Linked DNA regions of Dyadobacter chenhuakuii. The protein of the gene in region 1 interacts with the protein of each later gene in a pairwise test. Links are inferred from orthologs where the notes say so. Each region holds a gene or a part of one and is shown in the gene's direction. Other genes may lie near its edges. The genes, in order: ung and NFI80_RS15240.

Evidence for each region.
Region 2: the proteins of ung (region 1) and NFI80_RS15240 interact in binary tests that used the Escherichia coli proteins (3 or more experiments, as listed by UniProt). The link is inferred for Dyadobacter chenhuakuii from one-to-one orthologs.

The regions. Positions count from the first base shown.
Region 1 is NZ_CP098805.1:2,463,506-2,466,686, reverse strand. Bases 134-2,985 are described here. They hold ung (uracil-DNA glycosylase), read left to right. Parts: upstream 134-1,152; coding sequence 1,153-1,818; downstream 1,819-2,985. Other genes in these bases: NFI80_RS10205 (zinc dependent phospholipase C family protein), read left to right, coding at 2,787-2,985; NFI80_RS10210 (hypothetical protein), read left to right, coding at 2,498-2,842; NFI80_RS10215 (Dabb family protein), read right to left, coding at 1,885-2,289; apaG (Co2+/Mg2+ efflux facilitator ApaG/CorD), read right to left, coding at 615-1,001; NFI80_RS10230 (O-methyltransferase), read right to left, coding at 134-571. In the rest of the region: more of NFI80_RS10230, read right to left, coding at 1-133; more of NFI80_RS10205, read left to right, coding at 2,986-3,181. UniProt on the Escherichia coli protein: Excises uracil residues from the DNA which can arise as a result of misincorporation of dUMP residues by DNA polymerase or due to deamination of cytosine.
Region 2 is NZ_CP098805.1:3,690,778-3,693,940, reverse strand. What follows is about bases 59-2,892. They hold NFI80_RS15240 (nucleoside-diphosphate kinase), read left to right. Parts: upstream 59-1,182; coding sequence 1,183-1,602; downstream 1,603-2,892. Other genes in these bases: NFI80_RS15230 (3-keto-disaccharide hydrolase), read left to right, coding at 2,284-2,892; NFI80_RS15235 (fasciclin domain-containing protein), read right to left, coding at 1,679-2,188; NFI80_RS15245 (DHH family phosphoesterase), read right to left, coding at 59-979. In the rest of the region: more of NFI80_RS15245, read right to left, coding at 1-58; more of NFI80_RS15230, read left to right, coding at 2,893-2,919. UniProt on the Escherichia coli protein: Major role in the synthesis of nucleoside triphosphates other than ATP. The ATP gamma phosphate is transferred to the NDP beta phosphate via a ping-pong mechanism, using a phosphorylated active-site intermediate.

The DNA.
Region 1 (3,181 bases):
CAGTTGGCTCGTAGCGGTGATTGGCGTCGAAATAGGCGAAATCCAAAGACGGATTCAGCTTTTTTAATGTTTCGGGTAGCGTCTGGTCAATGTTGCCAATCACGATGTCAATGTTTTCAGCATCCAGTTTTTCAAAGTTATGGCGTGCAACCTGCGCTGTGGCCGGGCAGCCTTCGAAAGTCAGGATTCTTGCATCCGGCTTTGCTTTTGATAAATATAATGTTGTCAGCCCCAGTGAAGTGCCCAGTTCGAGAATGGTTTTGGGCTGAAATCTTTGCACGAGGCGGTTGAAGAGCTTTCCGAATTTTTCGGGCTTCTCGGCATTCTTAGCAATCGTGCCGATTTTGCGGAGGTTGGATTTATTCACCCGCGAGCCGGCGCCGAGATCCAGAATGTTGATTCGCTCATTGGATGCCAGCAGTTCTTTGCGCAATTTTTTCAAAACCTCATATTCGGGATTCTGATCCTTTTTTGCCGCAATAACCTGCGTGTAAAGTTCGAAAAGGAAAGGCGAATGAATGGAATGCTCGTTACCGGAGCGGAGCAAATACTTTAAATAGGCAGCAATCAATTGTAAGATATTTAGTAAACCAAAACCGAAGTCGGGCGGTTGATCAGTTCATTCTGTAAGGTGCGATCAGGGAGAATGCGGGAATGATCACGCGGAACTGGCGGCCGTCGAGTACACGTTCCATCAGATACGTTCCGGCCATTTTGCCCAGGTCTGTACGAAGGTTGCATCCCGACACGTAATCATGCACATCCCCTGGTTCCAGGATCGGTTGCAGTCCCACAATGCCAGCGCCTTCCACTTCGCGTACGGTTCCGTTCGCATCGTAAATAAGCCAGTGCCTTCTTAAAAGTTTAACAGTATGCTCGCTGTGGTTCTCAATCAGGATCTTGTAGGTAAATACAAAATGATCTTGTCCCGGGTTGGAATAATCGGGCTGATACTCAGTTAATACGGTGACTTTCACACCATCTGTCACTTTGGAAACCATATGGATGAGGGTGTTTGGGCGTTTTGCGTTGGTATGGGGAAGCAGCCGGAGCTGTATTTGCATTACTTCTGCTAAAACGAAAATAACAATCAATTACTGATAAAACCAAATCAAAATAATATAATTTGGGTTTGGTTTTAAAAACGATGAGATGGACGTAAAAATAGAGCAATCGTGGAAAGAAAGGCTGGAACCGGAGTTTGCAAAGCCGTATTTCACTGAGCTTGTGAGCTTTGTAAAAGAGGAATACAGCACGAAACAGATATTTCCGCCGGCGAAACAAATTTTCAATGCATTCAATTATTGCAGCTTTGAAGACTGTAAAGTGGTGATACTAGGCCAGGATCCTTACCACGGTTTTGGACAGGCAAACGGACTTTGCTTTTCGGTGAATGATGGCGTGCGTATCCCGCCTTCGCTGGTCAATATTTTCAAGGAGATCAATAGCGACCTGGGTAAGCCCATTCCTAATTCCGGTAATCTGGAAAGGTGGGCGAAACAGGGCGTATTATTGCTTAATGCAACATTAACAGTGGAAAGCGGGAAAGCCGGGTCACACCAGAACAAGGGATGGGAACGATTTACCGATGCTGTTATCAAATGCGTGTCCGACGAGAAAAAGAATGTGGTTTTTATGCTCTGGGGGCGTTATGCCCAGGATAAGGGAAGCATTATCCATGACAAAAATCACTTTGTATTGAAATCAAAACATCCGTCTCCCATGTCGGCAAACGGGGGAGGCTGGTTCGGTAACCATCATTTCAGTCAGGCTAATGCTTATCTCGAAAGCAAAGGCTTGGAGCCGATCAATTGGTAGAAACGAAAAAAAAGAGCCGGGATACCCGACTCTTTTTAAGATTTTCACTCCTATTACTATTGTAAATTACTTTTCAATGTTGGAATTCATTTCCAATACATTGTCCCAATTTCCTTCATTAGCCTTCACAAATTGTTTGCGATCGGCATTCGCTGCATATTGTGCTGCGCCTTCTTTTGTTCTGAATGTCAGGTAATGGATCACATCAAACTGCTCTTCGCTTCCTTCCAGTTTCTGAACGTGACCTGCTGAATAGGCAACTACATCCTTCACTGCGTTTTTCATGGAAGCAAAATCACGCAAATGTTTTTCAACGTCCTCGTTAGTTGTTCCCGGCTTAAACTTGATACAAACTACGCGCTGAATTTCAGCTGGTTTGTGAGGAACATACGCACCGTAAATCAGCAGCATAAAAACGCACAATGCAAAAACGGGTACTAAATATCCTAATGTTTTATTTCTGGTTCTCATTATTTCAAAATCTGATAATCATTCTAAATTTTCTTGATACAAAGATAAACGAATAATTAATAATTGCATTATTTATATATTAAATATAACTTATTCTGATTTTCTTGCATTCGGCAAAAGAAACCTGAGTACAATGTTCAGAATGCAGAATTTAGTTTGGGAGGCCGCAGGAGGCCGGGATGTGTATTTAATGCTAACTCAGAGATAAATGCGGCAAAATTCAGTTGAATTTTGTGCAACCAGCAAAATGAGCGTTTTCAAAATACTCGTTCATGTGACCATTTTTTGCAAAAAGCGTCTAAAGAGGTTAAAGGCCTTAAAAATGGCCTTCAAAACATTATATGGCAGTAAAATCTGGATGCAAGAAATTTTTTTTCAAGAAAAATGCTTTCGAGAGGCATTTTTGGCTGAAAATGAGCGTGGTAATGCTAATTTTTCTCGCTTTGACATCCGGCAAACCGCATTGGGGATTCTGGGCGCACAAGCGGATCAATCGTATGGCTGTATTTCGCCTGCCACCCGAAATGCAGGTTTTCTACAAAAAGAACATTGATTATATAACAGAAAATGCGGTCAACCCGGACCGCCGCCGATACGCTGTGGTAGGAGAGGCCGAGCGGCATTATATTGATCTGGATGTCTATGGCGACAGTGCTGTGCTGGTGCTGCCGAAATTTTGGAACGAGGCGGTAAAGCGCATGGGCGAGGATAGCTTGCGCAAGCATGGCATTGTTCCCTGGTATATTCAAACAGCTGCCTATCAGCTTACGGAGGCCTTTAAAGAAAAAGACGCGCGTCGGATTCTTAGAATATCGGCAGATCTTGGGCACTACATTGCGGATGCCCACGTGCCTTTGCATACAACCCGGAATTATAATGGACAACTAACCGG
Region 2 (3,163 bases), 1.2 Mb from region 1 along the record:
CAACTGTATCATGCACTGATTGTTCCGATCTTCCGCCAGATGCATTTTTGTGTCCGCCGCCATTGAAATAGGTGCTCGCCAGGTCTCTCACCGAGAATGTGCCTACCGAACGGAATGAAATTTTCACTTCACCTTTTCTTTCAATGAACATAGCAGACATTACTACGTTTTCAACCTGCAAACCGTAATTAACGATTCCCTCGGTTTCTCCCGTGCTGGAATTGAATTTTTGCAGTTCCGCTTCCGTCAAAACCATGTAGGCAGTTCTGTATTCGGGTAAAACCACTAATTTCTGGGAGAGCACGTAACCTAGAAATTGCAAACGCGAGAGTGGCGCATTGTCGTAAATAAGTCGGTGCACACGGCTGGAATCAAATCCCGTGAGCATCAGGTCAGCAACGGCCAGATGAACCTCGGGCGTAACATTACCGTGTCGGAATGAGCCGGTATCCGTCATTATTCCGGCGTACAAGCATTCAGCCATGGGGATGTCGAAGATCTCAGTAACCGGCGCATTATTTTCCAGTTCTTTGATCAGCTTGTAAATAAGCTGTGCCGTAGCAGCAGCATAAGTATCCCAAACCATCCATTTTGCAAAATGCTCGGGTTCAAGGTGATGGTCTACCATTAACTTCGGCGCAGTGGCTTCTTCCACAATCCTTCCTAAATCTTTAAGTCGGGAAAGCGCTGAGAAGTCCAGGCAGCATATTAATGTAGCATTTGCAATTTTCTCCTTGCATTTAACCTGATCCGTCTGCTTTTCGTAAACCAGAACATGCTCAATGCCAGACAACCAACGTAAATTGGCCGTATAATCCGTCGGACTGATGACAGTAACTTCGTGTCCTTTTTTAATTAAATAACTTGCCCAGCCCAATGACGATCCCAGCGCGTCAGCGTCAGGGTCACGATGCATCGTAATGATGATTTTTTGGGGGTGGGATAAAAAAGAGCTAAGCTCTTCAACGGTTTGATTCACAGTTACTTAATTCGGAAAGAAGAAAATTCGGTTCGTATTCAGCCCACAAAATTAATAAAACTGTTGGGATTTGCTCAATGTTGTGCCCTAAAGGCTGGTTATCAGGCTATGTTTTAACATGCGCGCCACCGCGCAAACCGAAGCGCGAGGATATAAAATGAAAAAATGCATAGTTTTGCAGCAAATAAATTCTAGCCAACAGTATGCCAACAAATAGAACATTCACAATGATTAAGCCGGATGCCGTTAAGGACGGACATTCCGGAGCCATTATCAAAATGATTGAAGAGGCCGGGTTCCGGATTGTAGCTGTTAAAAAAACTCAGCTTAGCGCGGAACGTGCCGGAGAATTTTATGCAGTGCACAAAGAGCGTCCTTTTTACAATGATTTATGTAAATATATGTCTTCCGGCCCGATCATTCCGATGATCCTGGAAAAGGAAAACGGCGTTGCGGACTTTCGTACTTTGATCGGTGCTACCAATCCTGCCAATGCGGACGAAGGCACTATCCGCAAATTGTTTGCAAAATCCATGGAAGCCAACGCCATCCACGGTTCGGATTCCGACGAGAACGCTGCTATCGAAGGAAACTTCTTCTTTGCCCATATCGAGCAATTCTAAACATCACGGTTACCAAAAAGATCGGCCCGGTTGAACATTCAACCGGGCCGATCTTTTTTAATCTTCTTCTTTTATATCATTTTACGGCAAGGCTGTCGATAATGTGGATCACCCCGTTTGCAGCGCTGATATCAGAAAGGATAATGTCCGCTCTGTTTACAGAGAAAATGCTGTCCGTTTTGGTAATGCTCAGTTCTTTGCCTCCAATCGCCTTCTTCTTTTCTTCTTTAAGACTCTTATAATCAAGCCGCTGTTTTCCAAGAATGTGGTTATTGATAAGTTTTCGAACCGAATCTTCCGGCATCGCCGTCAACACAGAGGAAGAAAAAATATTGGCACGGCCAAAGGCAGCATTGTCAGGTGCAAAAAAAGTTACTTCACCGGTCCGCAATCCGTCGCTCATCTTGGCATAGATCATAAGATCTTTCAGAATGCTGAAACGCTCATTCTCCATGATGACTTCTGTAATCGTTTTGCCCTTTACTATGTCTTCACTCTTCTCAGTGCAGGAAATAATTACTCCTGATGGCAGCACTGCAAGTAAAAAAAATGCCAGACAACGCCCTACAAAACGGTTTTTTTTCATAGCTTTCCAATTGGTTAATTTCCGTAAAACTAATGGAAAATGTATTTTGACGGAATTCTAATTGAAATTTTTTTAATCCTAACCCCCAATTTATTATGTTAAAACTTCGACAACTTATAGTGCTCTGTGCGACTATATTGTTACTGAACTCCGCATTTTTTGTGTTCACAGCTCCTGTTCCTAACCCAGTGAAAAAGCCTGTTAAGTTATTTAACGGGAAAGATCTGAGCGGCTGGAAAGTTAACGGGACCGAAAAATGGTATGTAGAAAATGGTGAGCTGATCTGCGAAAGCGGACCGGATAAACAATATGGCTACCTCACCACTGACAAGTTTTACAAGAATTTTGACCTCTCCCTGCAATTCAAGCAAGAAGCAAATGGTAATAGCGGCGTGTTTTTCCGCTCTACGGTTACAGGAACGAAAGTTTCGGGCTGGCAGGTTGAAGTGGCGCCACCAAACCATGACACTGGCGGCATTTACGAATCTTACGGTCGTAACTGGCTGGTGCAAATCCCGGATGAAAAAGAAGGTTTCCTGAAAATGGGCGAGTGGAACACATTAAGAATCCGTGCGGTAGGGGATAATGTTAAAACTTATCTTAATGGTAATCAAATGGTTGATTTTACAGACGCTAAAATTGGCGCCGGAGATGGTTCAATAGCATTGCAGATCCACGATGGTGGCGGCATTAAAGTGCGTTGGAAAAATATTACTGTGGAAGAGCTTTAAGCTTCCTTCTTCATTCCGGTTGCAACGGCGTTCATACATTCGAAATGAGCAGTTCGTCGGAAAACGCTTACCATAGGGCTTCATGGCTGATAGATTTGTGTAAACAAGTAACACAAGTCTATTAGCCATGAAGCTTTTTTATTTTAAGTATCCGGAGAAAACCAGCGCCTTATTAAAGGATGCTGGATCGATTGACGAATCAGGAACAGAATGGATGCTAGCCCGGAGTAATCAGTAACATTGC